Regions from separate parts of the Peribacillus sedimenti genome, predicted to be linked through region 2. Evidence: riboswitches for the same ligand, from Rfam matches in the RefSeq annotation. Region 2 holds a riboswitch; each other region holds the start of a gene.
What was found. Region 2 has a riboswitch for S-adenosylmethionine ahead of V1500_RS05145 (methionine biosynthesis PLP-dependent protein). Riboswitches for the same ligand answer to the same signal wherever they lie in the genome.

Region 1 (7,164 bases), 1.7 Mb from region 2:
TTATCAGGATGATCTGCATTTCCCGGATAAGAAATCCAATTCACAGCCGGGTGAGCTTCCAAGTACTCGACCACTTTTTTGGTATTGGCAATATGCTCTTTCATTCTTACATGCAATGTCTCCAAACCCAGTGTAAACTGGAACGCGCTATGCGGGCTTAATGACGGACCCAAATCTCTCAAAAGCTGCACACGGGCTTTTGCGATATAAGCTGCCGATCCAAGAGCCTCACTGTATACAAGATTATCATAGCTAGGATCAGGCTCTATAAACGAAGGAAACTTGGGAGAATTCCAATCGAACTTTCCGGCATCTACTATAATTCCTCCTAGTGTCGTGCCGTTCCCCAGCAGCCATTTAGTGGCGGAGTGAACGATGATATCCGCACCGAAGTCTATCGGCCTGCAAAGATATGGCGTTGCAAATGTATTATCTACTATTAATGGAATTCCTGCGTCGTGGGCAATGGAGGCTACTGTTTCTATATCCAGTACCTGCAGGCTCGGATTTCCGATAGTTTCCCCGAAAATCGCTTTCGTCTTAGGTGTAATGGCCCTGCGGAAGTTTTCCGGATCGGCTGCGTCCACAAAATGGACCTTTATTCCGTATCTGGGCAATGTATTCGCAAATAAATTATAGGTTCCTCCGTATAACGTGGATGCCGAGACAATTTCATCGCCTGCTGAGGCAAGGTTCAAGATGGCAAGCGTAATCGCAGCCATACCGCTGGAAACTGCGAGTGCCCCAATTCCGCCCTCCAATAGTGCCACTCTTTCTTCAAAAACAGTTACTGTTGGATTGTGAATCCTTGTATATATGTATCCCTCTTCCTTTAAACCGAATAGATTGGCGGCATGCTCAGTATCTTTAAACAAAAATGCATTACTTGGATAAATCGGAAGTGCACGTGCACCTGTAACTGGATCCGCCTGCAGTCCGCCATGTACGCTTAATGTTTCAAATCTGTAACCTTTTTGTTCTTCTGCCATCAAAAACACTCCTTTTCATAAGATTTTCCGGTCTCAACTAGGAAGAATGACTTGAGATAGAAACAAAAAAACCCCTTCCTAAGAAGAGGCTGTATCTCTCCTTATCTTTCAGAGCAAAATACTCCGCTGGAATTAGCACCGTGTATTTACATACCGGTTGCCGGGCATCTTCGGGCCAGTCCCTCCGCCTCTCTTGATAAGAATGCTTTATTCGATTAATTCGCTTACAAGGAAATATAACATGAAGAAAATATAACGTCAACAAATTGTTCGAAAAATTCAAACTTTTATTCAAATGTATACTTTGTGATAGAAAATTTCAGCTGACTAAACTAGCCTTGCTGTTTCCGCATCATGCTGCTGCGGGCGCCTCCCCTGTTTGACCGCTTCTTTTAAAGGATTTTAAAATAAAATAAAAGTACAGGGTTCCTAATAAATAGATGAATGCAGTGATTGTAAAGACAGCAGCATACCCCCAATAATCCCCAAAATTCATCACCAACGATGCAGATACAGGTCCCATGAATGCCCAGCCAAAATTAAAAGCCATTTGATTGATCGAATTCGCCAAGCCTTTATAACGGTCTTCTACAAGCGACATCATCAGGGACATCTGAATCGGGTTTCCAGCGTTCATGAGTGCCTGCCTGAATAGAAAAGCGATACCAGCAATCCATAAGCTTTCCGTATAGGCAGTGAGCAATAAAAACGGAAGGGAAAGGAGCTGGAGGATCATAACAGCCTTCACTTCACCGAATCTCTTAACAAAAGCAGGCCCAACGAACATCGCAACGGCAGTGGCAGCCTGCCCGATCGCTAAGATCACTCCAATTACCGAATTGGATGCTAAGAAGCGATCTGCAAAATACAAATTCAGGTAAGGGATAACCAATCCTGATCCCGTTCCAATAAATAATTGGGAGATAAAGAAAATAACGATGATACGGATGCTGTCCCTATCTATTGTTGCTTTGGTCATCCGGCCGCTATTTTTCTGGTGAACCTGCCTCTTCTGTTCGGTAATTTTGAAAAGCGGGATAGATCCTGCAACAAATATAATAACACCGATGATTAACGAAATACGTATTGCGTGCAAGTCTGACAGAAAAAGTGAAAGGCCGTCTGTCAAAGAGCCTCCAATTAAATTCCCGACTACATTTGCGGCAGTGGTTACGGCGAAATGAAAACTAAATAAATGCACCCTCTCTTCAACACTGGAGTTTTCAGCCAGAAGCGGAATCACGGACACCTGAAAAAACGCGGTGGAAGCTCCCATTAGGAAGGCAAGCGTCAACAGTAAAGATTCTGATTCAAACACAGACCGGAAGAGCATAAAAATCCCCGATGCAATCAAGCCTGCCAACAATACTTTTTTCCTTCCTTTATGGTCACCCATCAATCCTGCCGGAATTAGAAATAGAGCTGTGGCCAGGGATGCTAATGAAATGACATGACCGTTAACAGCTTCCTCAAATCCCAGCGTGCGGATATAGAAGTTGTAAATGATGGACGTGATTCCCAGTCCGATTTGAATAAATATATTGCCTAGTATCAACAATTTGATATTTCTGTTATAGGATGTAAAACGGGTAATAGAATCTTGAAGCATATTCATATGTCGCCCCTCTGATATTTCGTTACCCTAAACATTATAAGGGAAATCCGTGGCTTTCACTATAAAATTTTTAATATAGTGAACATTCAATCCACTTTTGCTTATATGGGCTGGATGCCCGAAGGTCTTTGCAGTAAGGAAATTTCGGCGGGGGTTGAGGTGGAACGACCTCGTTGGTTATTTTAAATATCGTTCACTATAAAAAACACCTATGCATATAACTCCACAGCTTCACGCAATGGACGAGATCATTCCCTAAAAGAAGGCTAGTTAAATAAATATATCCTTTCGTCACAATTAAAAAGATGGCATATGCAGGGCACAGGCCATCTTCGATGAGAACATCATCTGCTTACATGCTTAAGTATGTCGCAAATATACGGAACAGAATGAAACGCATATATTTTATTTTGCAGATTTCCATTTTTAAAAACCAACAGACATGGTACGCTTTCGATTTCATATTGCCGGGGGAAGTGCCTTAAAAAATTCAGATTCATTTTCCCGCATGTAACAACTGGATATAATTCAAGGGATATGGATAAAATACGGGATGCTAGCTGGCATGTTCCGCACATCGGCGTATATAAAAATACGCAAAAATTACCTTTTGATTGTATGGCTGCGTTTAATTCATGTTCCTGCCATTCCTGCATAGTGACTAAATCATCCTTTGTTCAACAAATTCCATGTTTACATCTATATTCGCACCTAGAAGCACGGTTGCGATGTGATTAGCGGGAGCTGTCGCTACCTCACGATACATCCTATCAATGTAGAGATGGATAGCCTCTGGCAGCTCCCTTTTAAATTGTTTTCGAAGCTTTTCTCCTGAATCATCTGCGTCAACCAGGATGTAGACTTCCTTATTGAACAGTTCATCGACAAGCTCATCCAGCCTGGAAAGGGAAATGGTGCCGTTTGTACAAATAACCTGTATAGGCTCTCTCAATACACTGTTTACTTTCCGTTTATCAGAAGTCCCCTCAACAATGATAACTTTATCCAACGAATAATCTTCCATTGTCATCACCTGTCATTTCGAATTCTTACTTTCGGCCACAGATGTTCAACTTAAAAAAACCTGTGTTTTAGTTTTCTACTTTCCCGTTATAGTGATTCAAGAAACCGGAATGCCATTTTGTTGAAAGAAAAAATAGAGAAGGCAGCTGCCTTCCCTACCAGATCATTCTTCGTTGATCATTTGCTGATATTGTTCTGCGTTCATTAATTTGTCCAATTGATCCTTATCGGATGGCTGTATGACAATCATCCACGCTTTTTCATATGGAGACTCATTCACAAATTCAGGATTATCATTCAGGTCTTGATTTACTTCCACAACTTTTCCGCTTATGGGTGCATAAAGCTCAGACACAGTTTTAACGGATTCCACACTGCCAAAAGGCTGGTCGACCGTTAATTCATCGCCGACTTCCGGAAGCTCAACAAATACGATGTCCCCAAGCTCAGATTGTGCAAAATGCGTAATCCCTACGCGGAACGTGTCTCCTTCGGTTTTTACCCATTCATGTTCTTTTGAATACAAAAGCTCCTTTGGTACTGCCATAACAAATCCCTCCATTGTATGTAATTAAAAAGCATCTATTGAAAAAATACATATCTACATTATGAAATTAAAGCCAGGTTTTCAGGTACTCATCTTCCTTGAAGCCCACTGTTACGTTATTTCCGTCGGTTGCAATCGGTCTTTTAATCAGCATTCCATCTGACGCAAGGATATCAAGCATCTCGTCCTCAGCAGCGGACTTTAGCTTTTCCTTTAATCCGAGTTCCCGGTACTTCATTCCACTTGTGTTGAAAAACTTTTTCAGCTCCAGCCCGCTATTGCGATAAAGCTCAAGAAGCTCAGCTTTTGACGGAGGATTTTCGGCAATGTTTATCTCATTGTATGATAGATTCTGGTTATCCAGCCACTTCTTGGCATTCCGGCAAGTACCGCATTTTGGATACCAGTAAAATGTTATGGCCAAATTCGTCACCACCTATTGTTAGAATACCCGTTTTGGATTTACAATACAAAGTTCGAGCAAGCGCTCTCCGGGATATTATGGCATAAAAATGGTACATAAATAAAGAGAAAAAGATGAAACTATATGGAAAGTATAGCATTGTAATAAAGAAAAGTCAGAAAAAAATAAAAACGGGAATACCTAACAGCAGGATATTCCCGTCAGCAAAGCCGGAATTGAATTATAATACTAGTCTTTCAGCTTCAATCAGTTTAACAGACGCTTCACGCTTTTTAGCGATGACATTGATCGGATTATGTCTTGTCAGTTTACGAAGCGCAGACAGCATAATGCGAAGTGTATCGCCAGTCTCCGTAGCAATCAATGTTTCCTTTGCATGCTGCTCGATTGCATTGAATGCTTCCTGGCAGAAAATTTCAGTATAAAGAACCTTTTGCTGATTCTTTTCAAGTCCAGTTGCAGCAATCGCCTTTTCTGTACGAAGTACTACAGATTCCATTGCGTAGGCAAAAGAAACAATATCAGCAATGTTTACCAGAATCTCCTGTTCCTGCTCAAGCTTTGTGCCATATTTCTGTGCGGCTAGGCCAGCTGCCAAAAGCCCGATTTTCTTGGCGTTGGAAACTAATTGCTTTTCTTGTGCCAACGGCTCATCACCTGGCTCTTCAGGCATCATCATCATCAATTCCTCTTGAAGGCTCTGTGCCTTTTGAAGCAATGGAAGCTCGCCCTTTAGCGCCTTCTTTAAGAATGTGCCTGGAACTAGCAGACGGTTGATTTCGTTGGTTCCTTCAAAGATTCGATTGATGCGGGAGTCGCGGTATGCCCTTTCGATTTCATATTCCTGCATAAATCCATAACCGCCGTGAAGCTGTACGCCTTCATCGACTACATAATCAAGTACTTCAGAAGCAAAGAACTTGTTTAGTGAGCATTCAATCGCATATTCTGCGATCGCCTTTGCCACTTCTTTTCCATCCTTCACTTCTTCTTCTGATAATGTGCCCATACGTTCTTCAAAAAGCCCTACGGTACGGTAAACAGAGCTTTCAGCTGCATAAATTTTGGAAGCCATTGTCGCCAGCTTTTCTTTTGTAAGGTTAAAGGAAGATAGCGGTGTTTTGAATTGCTGGCGTTGATTTGTATAGGCAGCGGCTAATTCAAAAGCACGTTTGGCTCCGCCGACAGCCCCAACCCCAAGCTTGTAACGTCCGATATTCAATATGTTAAATGCAATGACATGCCCTTTTCCGGCTTCGCCAAGAAGGTTTTCTACAGGAACTTGAGCATCTTCCAGGATTAAGGTACGTGTGGATGAACTTTTGATTCCCATCTTCTTTTCTTCTGCACCTGTAGATACTCCAGGGTATTCACGTTCTACGATAAAAGCGGAGAATTTTTCGCCGTCAATCTTGGCATATACAACGAATACATCAGCAAAGCCTGCATTAGTGATCCATTGCTTTTCTCCGTTCAGTAGGTAATGTGTGCCTTCTGCATTCAGTTTGGCAGTTGTTTTGGCGCCAAGAGCATCTGAACCGGAGCTTGGCTCTGTAAGTGCGTAGGCAGCAATTTTCTCACCAGTTGCAAGCAAAGGAAGATACTTTTGCTTTTGCTGCTCGTTCCCGAACAAAACAATCGGCAGTGAACCGATACCGACATGTGCCCCGTGAGTGATGGAAAAGCCGCCTGCACGTGCAAATTTTTCTGAAATTAAAGCAGAACTGATTTTATCAAGGCCCAAACCTCCATACTCTTCAGGTACATCGGCACCAAGAAGGCCAAGTTCTCCAGCTTGCTTTAAAAGCTTTACTGACCGCTCAAATTCATGATTCTCCAAGTGCTCTACCTGTGGAAGGACCTCGTTGACAACAAAATCCTCAGATGTCTTGGCAATCATTTTTTGTTCATCAGAATAGTCCTCTGGTGTAAACACATTTTCATAAGAAATATCATCAATTAAAAAGCTTCCGCCCTTTACTAATTTTTCAGTTTGGTTTGTCATAGTCAATGTACCTCCTGATTTTTTCAAAGTGGGCCCCTCCCGTTTAGGCGGGGCAAGATGGCTCAGGTAATGATTTCCCTTTTGGAGAAGGTGAACCCTTCATTTATGCAAGCAGTTCAAACACTCCAGCAGCACCCATGCCGCCTCCAATACACATGGTCACTACTCCGAACTGAGTATTTCGGCGTTTCATTTCATGAAGCAGGCTAAGCGTCAATTTGGCTCCTGTACATCCAAGCGGATGCCCCAGTGCAATAGCTCCCCCGTTTACATTCACAATATCCTCGTTTAATCCAAGCTCACGGATAATCTGGATTGATTGGGAAGCAAATGCTTCATTGAGTTCGAATAAGCCAATATCGGATAGCTCAAGGCCTGCCAATTTAAGCGCTTTTGGAATGGCAGCCACCGGCCCAATTCCCATGATTTCTGGCGGCACTCCGGCAACTGCGAACGAACGGAATCTACCCATTGGCTGCAAGCCGAGGGAGGAAGCTTTTTCGCTGTCCATGATCATGACAGCGGCTGCTCCGTCGCTTGTTTGTGATGCATTTCCTGCGG
Region 2 (7,164 bases):
TGCCTTCTTTCATGCTGGCGCTGGCCATTTACTTTCAAATATGTTTTTTACGATTGTTTTTGCACCTGCAATCGAAAGATTAATTGGCCGAATCAAGTTTGTCTTCTTGTTTTTCTGGTCCATTTTGGCTGCTGCGCTATTGAACTTGCTTTTAGATTCGCATACCCTGGTGGTGGGGGAGTCCGGGTTTGGATTTAGTCTATTCGGATTCTACTTATATATCATATTATATAAAAAACATATGATAGATCCTGCTTCTAAATCAACCATATTAATGTTCATGGCACTAGGCTGGTTTTCTACCTTTATATTCCCTGAAGTAAGCATGGTAAGCCACATTGGCGGGTTTGCTGCAGGCTGGTTATTTGCGTTCATACTTGGACAAAACAGAAATGGTTTTCAAATGATGCAAAGATCGAACCGTATGTGATAGCCGCAGTTGATAATATTTAAGTGATATGGGTAACCGTTGCTCTGCAATAAATTATGAATCTGGGAGTTTTAAGGAATTCGCCAAGGAACCATCTGTGCTCGAGGCAATTATATTCGTTAAAAGAAAGGAAGGCAGTCCGCTATCGCTGCTGCCTTCAGTCTGTCGATCAGAAAGAATGCATCAGGGTTTTGAGAAATCCTGCATTCTAGAATGTTAACAGCAAAAAGGGTTATTAATATGCGCTCGCCGCTGCCTGCTTTGCAAGTGCAGCTTCAAAATCCCGTATAAGGTCTGCTGAATTTTCGAGGCCGGCTGAAAGCCGCAGCAGACTATTGGTAATGCCGCGTTTCAATCGTTCTGGTTCCGGCATAGCTGCATGTGACATCTGTGCAGGATAGGAAAGGATCGTTTCCACTGCTCCCAGACTGACAGCGAACACTGGCAGTTTTACATTAGTAACAAAGGATTTGACTGCTTCTTCGCTCTCGAGTTCAAAAGATAGCACTGCGCCTGGACCCGCCGTCTGCTCATTATGCAGAGAATATCCAGGATGCTCGCTTAAGCCGGGATAATATACAGATTTTACAAGTGGGTGGCTGGACAGGAATTCAGCCACTTTACCGGCAGTTTCCTGGGAGTGCTGCATTCTGACATGCAGGGTTTTTAATCCTCTCATGACGAGCCAGGCATCCTGAACACCCAGAACTGCCCCAAATGAATTTTGCAGGAAGTATAGCTGATCAGCTAACTCCGGATCCTTTACAACCGCCAGTCCTGCCACGACATCACTATGGCCTGATAAAAACTTGGTAGCACTGTGCAGCACAATATCCGCGCCCAGGGTTAACGGTTTTTGTAGGGCAGGAGTGAGAAATGTGTTATCGACATAGGTGAGTGCCCCAATTTCTTTTGCTAGAGAGCTCACAGCTCTAATGTCTGTTACCTTAAGCAAAGGGTTCGATGGAGTCTCGATATAAAATGCTTTCGTATTTGACTGGATGGCGGCTTGTATGGCATCCAGGTCGGTCATATCCACGAAAGTATGGGTTATTCCAAACCTTGTCAGTACCTGAGAGACCATTCTGTATGTACCGCCATACACATCTTCAGAGATGATTACATGGTCACCTGAAGATAAGAGCAGAAATGCTGTTGAAATGGCAGCCATTCCTGAAGAAAAGGCAAAGCCCCTGGTGCCATCCTCCAATTCCGCGATAATCTCCTCGAGCGCTTCCCTTGTTGGATTGCCGCTGCGGCTGTAATCATATTTGCCGAATTTTTCAGGATCAGCCTGGTGAAAGGTAGAAGCATGATGAATAGGGAGGCTCACAGCCCCTGTTTCTTTATCATATTTAAATTTATTGTGCAATAGACGCGTCTCAAATGTACAGTCTGTATATTCGCTCATACTAGTGCCTCCTTTTTCGCGTTGATAAAAGCTTGCTCCAGATCATTGATTAAATCTTCGCTATTTTCAATGCCGACAGAAAAACGGAGCAGCCTGTTACAGACGCCGTTAGCCTCGCGGATATCTTGTGGTATGTCGGCGTGGGTTTGTGTAGCGGGATAGGTGATAAAACTTTCCACTCCGCCCAAGCTCTCTGCAAATGTTATGAGCGACAGCCCCTGAAGGAATGGGTTAACCCATTTTTCATCTGCAATCCGGAAGGAAAGCATGCCGCCGTTGCCCGGATAGAGCACATCAGTTACACTTTCGTGCTGACTTAAATATTCAAACAGTTTTTTTGCATTTCGTTCGTGCTGCTCCATTCGGAGGGACAGTGTTTTCATGCCGCGAATTAACAGCCAGGAGTCCATTGGACTAAGAACGGCACCGATGCCGTTGTGAAAATGAGCCAGTGCACTGCATAGTTCTTCTCCCTTTGCAACAATCAACCCTGCAAGAACATCATTATGGCCGCCAAGATATTTGGTGGCACTATGTATTACAATATCTGCACCACTCTGAATCGGCTGCTGCAGGAGAGGAGTGTAAAACGTATTATCGACGATGACAATCAAGCCATGCTGCTTGGCAAGATCTGCGACGGCTTTAATATCTGTTGTTTCCATAAGCGGATTAGTTGGGCTTTCGATAAATACAGCCTTCGTTTTAGAAGAAATGTTTGCCTCAATTTCTTCTAAATTAGATGTATCTACATATTTGCAGGTTAGGCCCCACTTTTTGAATCCCTGCTCCAGAAGTCGATAAGTGCCGCCATATAAGTCCTTAGAAAGTATCCATTCATCTCCTGACTGAAATAGGGCAATGACAGTCATTATGGCCGCCATGCCCGAACTACATGCAAACCCTTGATCACCACACTCCAGGTCTGCAATCGCTTTTTCCAGGATGTGACGAGTGGGATTTCCTGTCCTAGTGTAATCATAGCCGGTTGATTGTCCAATACCTTCGTGCCTATATGCTGTCGAAAAATAAACAGGGGGATTTACTGTCCCTGTTGTGGATTCACTTCGATTTCCGATCTGAGCTAAATACGTTTCGATTTTATGCATAATTTTTTCTGCTCCTTTAATAGTAATTACAGGCCTTGAGATAAAAGTTGTGAAGCGGTCCATGAGTTTTGGGGAATGGAATAAATAAAATTAAAAAAGGCCTTCTTAAGAAGAAGGCCTTTGATGTTGGATATCAGAGTCATTCTTCTTATCTGCCAAGTTACGAATAACTTGATGGAATTAGCACCTTTTCAGCAAAGCTGATGGTTGCCGAGGTTTCATCGGGCCAGTTCCCTCTACCTCTCTAGATAAGAATTTATAAATTAGATTTCATTTGAATTTACTACACATGTTTCAGAATGTCAATGAAAATTTTAAAAATTGAGATAAATAAAAATGCTTTAAAGAGGAGCCGAATTGTTAAATAAGAAATATCGAGAATAAGGGTTTTAATATTTATAGTTTCGCCTATTATTTTTAATAAGGTTGTCTTGCTTGTCACAGGCTAAGGAAGTTGATAAAAGCTCGGTAAGGCAATAATTTGAACATAAGCTGCAGGAATATATATTGAAAAATATTAGTTCTTTATGTATACTTACTTACATAAAGTAAGTAGTCGCTTAATTTTAAATAATCAAGGGAGGTAGTCAAGATGAATTTCCATCGCTACCCAAATACGTATATTGGAGAACTTAATCTCCTGGTCAAGGATTTGCATAGTTCAACTAAATTTTATACAGAAATCATCGGATTTCAGTTATTGCATAAAACAGATGCTACGGCTGTTTTCTCAGCGGATGGCGCTACTCCTCTTCTGACTCTGGAACAGAATAATGCTGCAAAACAAAGAGATGTCCGTTCTCCTGGATTGTACCATTTCGCACTGCTGCTTCCTGAAAGGACAGACTTGGCAAAAGCCCTGCTTCATCTTCTGCAGTCGGGTTATCCTTTACAGGGTGCTTCAGATCATTGGGTCAGTGAGGCATTATATTTAGCAGACCCAGACGGCAACGGCATAGAAATCTACGCAGACCGGCCTGCTGACAATTGGGAGTGGGAAAATGGACTGGTAAAAATGACAACACAAAGACTTGACGCGGAGAATCTATTGGCTGAGATTAACGGTGGAACATGGAATGGCCTGCCCAGCGATACCGTAATCGGCCATATTCATCTTCAAGTGGCTAATTTGCATGATGCGGAGAGCTTCTATTGCAATGGGTTGGGATTTGAAGTTGTTACAAGATATGGAGCCCGGGCGTTATTCGTTGCTACGGGAGGCTATCATCACCATATTGGATTAAACACCTGGAATAGTGCTGGCTCACCGCCGGCAGTTAAAGACAGTTTAGGTTTAAAGCATTATACGCTCCTATTCCCGAGCAGAGACGCAATAAAAGATGCGGCAGTCAGGCTGAAGCAATTAAACGCTCAGGTCCAGGTTGAAAGGGACGGGTCAGCAGCAGCGATAGATCCCTTCGGAATAAAGATTATCATGAAAGTCCAAGAATAAATTTTGAAAGAATGTACGGTTTGCTCGGGTTTGTGATGGAAAACTCCTGGAAGGCTCAAGTGGAAATAATAGGGGGCTTTTATGGGAAGCCTTTCAAGAGGAGGTGCTGTGTATGTCCAAACACGAAAGACCGGTCAGCTATCAACAGACATTGGGAACAAAGACAGAAAGGGCCAGGCAAATTCCTAAGGACTATGACGTTTCTGCATTTTATGACAGTGGGGTTACAGCTGAAAACCCTACTGACAGAACGAAACAGAATAAAAGTAAATAAAGAGAAGGAAAGGCATCCATTTAAGCGGGATGCCTTTCCTTTTACTTTATGATCCTTCACCCATTGCTTCTGCAAACAGTTGTTCATTTTATTTTCACCAGTTTGTCATGAGAACGTTTAAATTGATTTACTTATTAGTATTTTTATTATGATATTTTGGTTATAGCGATTGTTATAGGAATCTGGGAGGCTGAAATTATGGAAGAATTAAATATCACATTGGCTATCGCAAGCATTATGACACTGGGGTTTTATTTAGGATATACGGTCCTTCATTTCGAAAAATAAACGAGTATTTATGAGCGGTTGAATGAGACTGCTCTTTTTTGTGATTGTAAAAAAGGGTACGTGACTCTCTTAAACACTTTTTTAAAAATTCAAAGGATGCAAAAGATGCAAAAGCCGATTATCCAGTACAGAGATGCTTTTCAGTCGGGATTAGTATCAGGAAGCTGCCGCTGCGTTATCATGACATCCTGGTATTTTTGTGGAGTTTTAGTGAATTTATTTCATTTGCAAGTGAAATCGAAAATGTCTCGGGCCAGTTCCAAAATTTTAATAGGATGGGAGAATAATGTTAAAATCGTAACCGAAAGGGAAAAGAAAATAGGGACGAAATGAGGGAGGGAATAATGATGGATTTTAGAGTCGAGCGGGATACTATGGGAGAAATAAAGGTACCAGCCGATAAATTTTGGGGTGCCCAGACAGAAAGAAGCCGCAATAATTTTAAAATTGGAAACGAAAAAATGCCTTTGGAATTAATAAGGGCCTTTGCCCAATTAAAGCGTGCAGCTGCCCGTGCCAACCATGACCTGAGGCTCCTGCCTGAGGTGAAACTGAAGGCAATAGAAACGGTTTGTGGCGAAATAATCCAAGGAAATCTCGACGAGCATTTTCCTCTTGTTGTTTGGCAGACCGGGAGCGGTACTCAGAGCAACATGAATGTTAACGAGGTAGTTGCCCATAAAGGGAATATCTGGCTGAAAGAGCAGGGGAGCGACGAAAAACTTCATCCGAATGATGATGTGAACAAGGCACAAAGCTCCAATGACACATTTCCGACAGCGATGCATATTGCTGCTTATACGGCTGTAGTCGAACAGCTGTTACCTGCAGTTGAGGAGCTTAGGAATACATTGTTGGAAAAGGAGCAGCAATTTGCTGACCTGGTGAAGATTGGCCGTACTCATCTCCAGGATGCTACTCCTCTTACGCTTGGCCAGGAGATTAGCGGCTGGAGGGCTATGCTGGATAAGGATATAAAAATGATTGAACAAAGCAGTCAGCATCTGCTGAACCTTGCTATTGGCGGAACAGCGGTCGGAACTGGCATAAACGCACATGCGGAATTCGGTGCAAGGGCGGCAGAATATATTACCCAAGCCACCGGTTATCATTTTAAAGCATCCGACAATGGGTTTCATGCATTGACAAGCCATGACGAAATCGTATTTGTGCATGGCGGCATAAAAGCACTTGCTGCCGATTTAATGAAGATCGCCAACGATGTCAGATGGCTGGCCAGCGGTCCACGAAGCGGCATTGGCGAAATTTCCATCCCGGAAAATGAACCTGGAAGCTCCATCATGCCTGGAAAGGTTAACCCTACTCAAAGCGAGGCATTGACGATGATTGCAGCACAGGTATTTGGGAATGATACAACGATAGGCTTTGCCGCAAGCCAGGGCAATTTTGAATTGAATGTATTTAAACCCGTGATCATATACAATTTCCTTCAGTCTGTGAAACTGCTTTCCGATGGCATTCGCTCCTTTAACTCTAATTGTGCAGTGGGGATAGAAGCAAATGAAAGCAAAATCACGGAAAATGTACAGAGATCCTTGATGCTTGTTACCGCCTTAAACCCGCATATCGGCTATGAGAAAGCAGCTGAAATCGCAAAATTGGCGTTCAAGAATAACTCGACACTTAAAGAGGCTGCCGTACAGCTCGGGTATATGACAGAAGAAGAATTCGATAGTTGGGTGATCCCAGAGAAAATGGTCAATAAATAAAATTAAATGAATGGTGACAATGATGGCATTCCTGAATTTTCCGCGATAAAGTAATGAGAGGATGAATGATATGGACGATTGTCCGCTTTGTAATGGATTGGGGGTCGTACATATCTCTTGTCCCCGATGCAACACGGATATGGAGGATGCTGGCAGGGTAATTGACTATTATGAAGATTACTCACAGTTGCCATCAGGATTATTGCAGGAGTATCAAGAGTCCGCAATTGGTGAATGCCTCATATGATGTGCTGCCCAAACTGTGGAAAAGATGATGTGTTATGGATTCAGGAATAGTGCCTCGCTTTCTAAAAAACTAGATAATACAAAACAAGAGAACAGTGCGTGGACTGTTCTCTTGTTCATTGCAATTTTTTGTTTACGCTCCCGCAGGGCGGATTCTAACTTCTGTTTCTTTGTCAAAGAAGTGGGCTTTGCTCATATCAAGAGCAAGCTGCAGGGTGTCTCC
Region 3 (7,164 bases), 1.9 Mb from region 2:
ATTTATAAACTGGGCAAATGTGTAGGGAAGGCCTTTTTCTGCAGCGAGCAGCGCACTTGATTCTGTTGAACCAAGCAGCCAGACCTCTGGTGCAGTTTTTGTAACGGGGGCTGCAGTAAGGCCTGTGAATCTATGGCCTTCGGGCAAGGCATCGTGCAAGTAAGCCAAAAGGTCATCAATTTGTTCCGGGTAGCGTGTTTTATCCCTCTTTCTTCCGTCTGCTAATGCAAGGGAGGCAATGGGCATTCCGCCAGGGGCCTTTCCTATTCCCAAATCAATCCTGCCCGGTGCCAATCCCTCCATGACCCGAAAATTTTCGGCGACCTTAAAAGCGCTGTAATGAGTAAGCATAACCCCGCCGGATCCTACTCTAATTCTGTCTGTCTTTGCTGCAAGATAGGGAATCAGCACTTCCGGAGAGGTGCCGGCAAGAGTCATTGCATCATGATGCTCAGATACCCAAAATCTGTGGAAACCCAATCTTTCAGCGTGCTGCGCTAATTTAACAGTATTTTGGAGAGCTTCTTCTGCTGACATTCCCTGCGAAATTGGTGATTGGTCCAGAATACTTAATTTCATTGACGCTCCCCTTTCTGTCAATTTAGGCTGGCTGCTGTCGCAGCTGCATGCCTTCTTTTTTGCAGCGAACGATACGCCCTGCCATTCAAATAGAAGAACATGGACACGAAGCCGCCGCATCGAATCAGTCTCTTGGAAACAGCTTTAATCTTTTTCTGGGATTGTACTTTATCATCAGATAAATAAAGACCTAACAAGCCCCGATGAATAAGCAGGTGGAATCGTTTATGTGGAAGTAATCTCGAATGCTGCTCCGATTTTTCAACAAAATAAGCAAATCGGTTATAAAGCTCTTGATCGTCCTTATAATAGAAACAGAAATTCAAATCTCCTCCGTCTCTATCCTCTTCCTGATCGATAAAATAATCCAATAGGATATGGAGTCCCTGTATGTATGGAAAGTACCCCTGCCAGATCTTTTCCGCATATTCTTGAGTAAAATCCGGTCTCATGCTGTAGGAAACAAGGCAAAAAATACCGAGAGTGGATCCCGAGCAAGCGGAAAACTCATACCACGACATAGTTGGTAGCTGTGCTTTATGATGGTCAAACCATGATTGAAGCCGAGGTACCCTTTCTTCAACTCTTACATGCTTATGCACCTGCAAATCACAATAAACAGAGCATAAATCCCTTAGATATGGGAAAATATCCAGATAGCTGGAAATCCCCCGTAGAACAGATTGACAAGCAGAGACCAGTTCATGCAAATAACCCCCATCATCCTTATCGGACCGATATCTGTAGTAATCCGACGGCTCGGCATCAATATCGATCGAGTGGTGCATGGATTCATGCAGAGCCCTGAAATCCTCGGGATCAAGAGATGTGCTCCGATCGCATAAATTATCCAGGTAGTCACTGATTGTCTGATAGGCCACGATAAAACGGATCGCAGCCCTTGCTTGACTCTCGGCAGCGAGCGCAAGAATCGATCCTCCTTCACAATGAAATGTTTTTGAATGGATGCTTGCCAACGCTTGTCTTTTCAGTTCCTGATTGGGTATTTCTTCTGCCCGCTTCTTCCAATAATTGAGCTCCTCATGTACAACGGGAAAGATGTCCCGGTATACATTTTTCATTAATGTTAAGGGGTTTGTCGGTACTGCCATAGCACACCTCGCCTAAATAATATATCCCAGTGTCTTCAACCTATTTTCAACAAACCCTAATGCATATAGAAATACATTTTCTCTTTCTGGTTCGTTAAATATTTCATGATAAAGCCCAGGCCACTCTTTATAATGCTTTTCACTGCAGAGAATGTAATTAAACCATTCCCGCACCGGCCTTTTATCTACTATTTTATCATCTCCCCCTTGCATTAAGAGAACGGGAATGTCCTGTAATTCAGGGATTTCGTCAAAAGCATCCTTAATTGAGCTGACCAGTTCCCGGTACCATCTGACAGATACTTTGGTAACGAACAGGCTGTCATTCATGTCTTCATCCTTAATATCAGGATTTCTCGTTGCCATTTCCGGTGTCAGCTCTGGGTCAACCCTATATTTCGGATGAACTAGATTCAGTATTTTTGAAGCCGTATTTTTCATCCGTGATGGGTATGATGCCAATCCGAGGCAGGGTGATGAAAGAATGACCCCTGCCAAGTCATGCTCTTCTTGCTGAAGGAGCCTGATTGCAATAAGTCCTCCCATACTATGGCCCAGTACGAAAACAGGAAGGGAGTACTTATAGGCCTCGGCAATCCAGCTTCTGACTGCAGTTAAGTATTCATCGAAAGAATCTATATGCCCGCGAAATGCACGGGTGGTCATTCCCTGTCCGGGAAGGTCGCCCAAAATAACATGATATCCTGCTGATTTCCACATTTGGGAAAGCCATTTATAACGGCCATGATGTTCTAAAGCACCATGTACGATGACGATCACGGCTTTAGCAGAGCCCTCTGCTTGTAAGCTCCACATAGATAGAACTCCTCCTCCAGACAATATATAGATGGTAATAATGTGAAGAGATTTACTCTGCAATCTTTTCCGGATTGCGATATATTATCTTTATATAAGATAATACCGAAAAGTTCCATACGACGGAAAGGATTTGATTCTGAAATGAGTATCTACCCATACAAAGAATATAGCCCTGACATAGCGGATAGTGCATATATCGCTGAAAATGCCATAGTCACAGGCAATGTTTCTATTGGTGCTGAGTCGAGCCTATGGTTTAATTCCGTGATCCGCGGAGATGTTGCACCCACCATCATAGGGAAAAAGGTGAATATCCAGGATAATAGCGTATTGCATCAAAGCCCGAATAATCCTCTGATCCTTGAAGACGAAGTCACGATTGGACATCAGGTAATCCTCCACAGCTGCAAAATCAGGAAAGGAGCCCTGATTGGAATGGGTTCAATTATCCTTGATAATGCTGTAATTGGAGAAGGCGCCTTTATAGGTGCAGGCAGCCTGGTTCCACAAGGGAAAGAGATTCCGCCAAATGTGCTGGCCTTCGGAAGACCGGCACGTGTAATTCGCGAGCTGACAGATGAAGATAGAAAAGACATGCAGCGAATTTCCCGAGAATATGCGGAGAAAGCCCAATATTATAAACACGCGAAAAAAATTAAGTGAGTGCCCGAATACGAAGGAAAAAAAAGCCGATCGTACTCCCTTCATTGGTTTTATTATTGTTTTCCATCAAGCAATTTAATCACCATAGCAATGCAAAAAGGACCCATACCAAGTCTGAAGATTTACTTACTTGGTATGGGTCCTTTTATTAATATATTTATTAGGCCTGGGATCTAAGTGCTTCAGCTTTATCCGTGCGTTCCCAAGGCAGTTCAACATCAGTACGGCCAAAGTGTCCGTAAGCTGCTGTCTGCTTGTAGATAGGGCGGCGAAGATCAAGCATATTAATGATGCCGGCAGGGCGAAGATCAAAGTTTTTCCGTACTAGCTCTACCAGTACATCTTCACTTACAGTTCCTGTGCCGAATGTATCCACAGAAATCGAAACGGGCTGTGCGACACCGATCGCATAAGCCAGCTGTACCTCAACCTTGTCAGCAAGGCCTGCTGCTACAAGGTTCTTTGCAACATAACGTGCTGCATACGCCCCAGAGCGGTCCACCTTTGTAGGATCCTTTCCAGAGAAGGCGCCGCCTCCATGGCGAGCATACCCTCCGTAAGTATCCACAATGATTTTGCGTCCAGTCAGCCCCGCATCACCTTGTGGCCCTCCAATAACGAACCGTCCTGTAGGGTTAATGAAATATTTTGTATTTTCATCTATTAATTCAGCAGGAACGACAGGGTTAATCACATGCTCTTTAATATTGCGCTGGATCTGGTCCAGGCTGATTTCAGGATGGTGCTGAGTAGAAATAACGATGGTATCAATGCGCACTGGCTTGTCATTCTCATCATACTCTACTGTAACCTGGGTTTTGCCATCAGGCCGCAGATATGGAAGAATATCCTCTTTGCGCACTTCGGTCAGGCGCCTGGCAAGCTTGTGTGCCAATGAGATAGGAAGCGGCATAAGCTCTTTTGTTTCATTTGTGGCATAGCCGAACATTAATCCCTGGTCACCAGCACCAATGGCCTCAATTTCTTCATCGGTCATTTGGCCTTCACGCGCTTCCAACGCTTGGTCCACACCCATCGCAATGTCGGGTGACTGTTCATCGATCGATGTCAAGACAGCACAGGTTTGAGAATCGAAACCATATTTTGCCCGTGTATATCCAATATCGGCTATCGTTTCTCGAACAATTTTAGGGATATCTACGTATGTAGATGTTGTGATTTCTCCTGCAACCAGGACAAGTCCGGTTGTAACTGAAGTTTCACACGCAACACGCGCATTCGCATCCTTGGATAGAATGGCATCCAAGATTGAATCTGAAATCTGGTCACAAATCTTATCAGGATGACCTTCAGTAACAGATTCAGAAGTAAAAAGACGGCGTTTCTTGGACATCTTATTTCCTCCTAACAAAAAAGTATGTGCAGGCATCTGAATGAGGGAGTACAATAGTGAGGTTACCCCATTGAAAGGTACATAAACGACTCACTTTTTCTTCAGCCTGGCTAATCGACGGAGTTCATTCCCTTTAGGTTTCTATCATAGATTGTTTTATAGTCAATTTCCCGAATATTTTAACTCAAGGTGACATCGCTTTCCTGACTACATGAAAAAAACCTATCCACTTGAGAGGAAAGGTTGTTGTCAGAACAGCTATCCTTTCACTCTTATCGTTCAAGGGTTTAAAAACCTTGCATCAGGTTAGCACCATCGCCAAATATTCCGGTAATAATCCGTGCTCATTTACAGCAGGTTCATTCCGGTATATCGGCAGGTTGCCGGGTTTCATAGGGCCTGTCCCCTCCACCAGCTCGGGATAAGAGAATCCGTACAAGGTAAAATCATAACAAAATAACGAAAAATGTCAAATATTTTGTTGTCAATGAATCGAACATTTGCCGTCTTCACATTCCGTTCTAAAAAACAATCTACGGCGGTCGGCAATATAACGATAAAGGGGCCGGCCAATAATCCCGGCAAACGGAAGGTACGCTAAAATGCCGAATGGAATCAAAAGTGGGCAGCGCAGCATGATTCTCCTTACAGCATAGAATCCCCTTAATAGTTGCCGTTTATGTGTAATTAAGTGAAGTTCTTTTCTTAATTGTTTCTGATCTATAGATAATTTATAATGTTGTGTTGTCGCATAATCCTGAAGCGGGATCCATTGTATGGTCTGAAACCAATCAAATGAAGAAATATATTTTTTTGTCTTTTGGCAAAGAGTACATTCGGCATCGTACAATGCTATATCTTTCATCCTTCTTCACCTCTCCCATAAAATCTATATTATATTATCGCACATATGAAAACCGACAAAACACATTTCAGCTCAAAATGGACAAAACAAAAAAACGGTGACAAGATTCTGAAAAACCATCACCGAAAAGTTTTGAATAGTATAGACTAATTGAATAAATGTGTTATACTAATCGTATTATTACGTTAAATTCAAAAATAAAAGGATGGTATCTCATATATGAATTATGTCAGCACTTCAAATGGGTTGCATGAGTTATTGGCCGGGAGCAACGCGCGTGTACAACTTTCAGTCCCTCAATTAGTTGAGAAGGTTTTGAGCCGAAAGGAAGGAGTACTGACATCTACTGGGGCAGTAAGAGCCGAAACGGGGAAATATACGGGCCGGTCTCCAAAAGACAAATATATCGTTGAAGATGAATCCGTTATAAAGAAAGTGGACTGGGGCCCTGTAAATCAGCCGATTTCAAAGGAAGCCTTTGCTAAGCTATATGACAAGGTGATCCTTCATTTAAAAGAAAAAGAAGAGTTTTTCGTTTTTAAAGGCTATGCTGGCGCAGATCATAAATATAGACTTCCTATTCAGGTAATTAATGAATATGCCTGGCATAATCTTTTCGCCCATCAGCTTTTTATCCGTCCCATTGAGGAAGAACTCCAGGGTCATGACGCCCAGTTCACTGTGATTTCAGCTCCTGATTTCAAAGCTGACCCAGTTTTGGATGGTACAAAGTCCGAGACGTTCATAATTATTTCTTTTGAGCGGCGAACTGTTCTTATCGGCGGTACAGAATATGCAGGTGAAATGAAAAAATCGATTTTTTCAGTCATGAATTATTTACTCCCAGAGCAGGGAATTCTCCCAATGCACTGCTCCGCAAACGTCGGCAGAGAAGGAGACGTTGCACTGTTCTTCGGTTTGTCAGGTACAGGGAAAACAACTTTGTCTGCTGACACCAGCCGCAAATTAATCGGTGATGATGAACATGGCTGGTCTCCAAACGGAGTATTCAACATCGAGGGTGGCTGTTATGCGAAATGCATCAACCTCACAAGGGAAAAAGAACCACAAATCTTTGATGCCATCCGTTTCGGTGCCGTATTGGAAAATGTGGTTGTGGACCATGATACAAGGGTAGCAGATTATGATGACAATTCATTGACAGAAAATACCCGGGCAGCCTATCAGATTCAATCTATTGGCAACATTGTAGATCCCAGCATTGCAGGACATCCAAATACCATTATCTTTCTGACTGCGGATGCCTTCGGCGTGCTTCCTCCAATCAGCAAGCTATCGAAGGAACAAGCAATGTTCCATTTCTTAAGCGGATATACCAGCAAATTGGCTGGAACTGAGCGTGGTGTGACTTCACCTGAAGCTACCTTCTCCACCTGCTTCGGTTCGCCGTTCCTGCCGCTTCCGGCTACCCGCTATGCCGAAATGCTTGGTGAGAAAATCGATCAGCATGGCTCCAAGGTATATCTGGTAAATACAGGCTGGACTGGGGGAGAGTATGGAGTGGGCAGCAGAATGAAGCTTGCATACACTCGTGCGATGGTACAGGCTGCATTGGAAGGCGAATTGAACAATGTCGAAACAATCAAGGATGAAATCTTTGGCCTTGATATCCCTGTTCATGTACCAGGCGTCCCTGACGAGGTCCTTCAACCAAGAAAAACATGGGTGGATAAAGATGCTTACGAGGCAAAGGCTAATGAGCTTGCGTCCAAATTCCGCTTCAACTTCAAAAAATTTGCCGATGTAGCTCC

Region 1: another riboswitch for S-adenosylmethionine. It lies ahead of V1500_RS21775 (O-acetylhomoserine aminocarboxypropyltransferase/cysteine synthase family protein); the one in region 2 lies ahead of V1500_RS05145 (methionine biosynthesis PLP-dependent protein).
Region 3: another riboswitch for S-adenosylmethionine. It lies ahead of metK (methionine adenosyltransferase); the one in region 2 lies ahead of V1500_RS05145 (methionine biosynthesis PLP-dependent protein).

Annotation. Positions count from the first base shown of each region.
Region 1 is NZ_CP143547.1:4,427,713-4,434,876, forward strand. It holds gene V1500_RS21775 (O-acetylhomoserine aminocarboxypropyltransferase/cysteine synthase family protein) at 1-989, opposite strand, end outside; SAM riboswitch class I at 1,088-1,192, opposite strand; gene V1500_RS21780 (MFS transporter) at 1,342-2,604, opposite strand; gene V1500_RS21785 (thioredoxin family protein) at 2,949-3,260, opposite strand; gene V1500_RS21790 (toprim domain-containing protein) at 3,266-3,628, opposite strand; gene gcvH (glycine cleavage system protein GcvH) at 3,791-4,174, opposite strand; gene V1500_RS21800 (arsenate reductase family protein) at 4,242-4,598, opposite strand; gene V1500_RS21805 (acyl-CoA dehydrogenase family protein) at 4,819-6,603, opposite strand; gene V1500_RS21810 (acetyl-CoA C-acetyltransferase) at 6,707-7,164, opposite strand, start outside.
Region 2 is NZ_CP143547.1:1,007,503-1,014,666, forward strand. It holds gene V1500_RS05135 (rhomboid family intramembrane serine protease) at 1-430, shown strand, start outside; gene metC (cystathionine beta-lyase) at 666-1,841, opposite strand; gene V1500_RS05145 (methionine biosynthesis PLP-dependent protein) at 1,838-2,950, opposite strand; SAM riboswitch class I at 3,096-3,205, opposite strand; gene V1500_RS05150 (VOC family protein) at 3,543-4,403, shown strand; gene V1500_RS05155 (hypothetical protein) at 4,516-4,677, shown strand; gene fumC (class II fumarate hydratase) at 5,313-6,695, shown strand; gene V1500_RS05165 (ABC transporter ATP-binding protein) at 7,075-7,164, opposite strand, start outside.
Region 3 is NZ_CP143547.1:4,250,703-4,257,866, forward strand. It holds gene V1500_RS20795 (LLM class flavin-dependent oxidoreductase) at 1-579, opposite strand, end outside; gene V1500_RS20800 (tetraprenyl-beta-curcumene synthase family protein) at 597-1,691, opposite strand; gene V1500_RS20805 (lysophospholipase) at 1,704-2,507, opposite strand; gene V1500_RS20810 (gamma carbonic anhydrase family protein) at 2,652-3,173, shown strand; gene metK (methionine adenosyltransferase) at 3,334-4,527, opposite strand; SAM riboswitch class I at 4,797-4,955, opposite strand; gene V1500_RS20820 (thiol-disulfide oxidoreductase DCC family protein) at 5,012-5,392, opposite strand; gene pckA (phosphoenolpyruvate carboxykinase (ATP)) at 5,612-7,164, shown strand, end outside.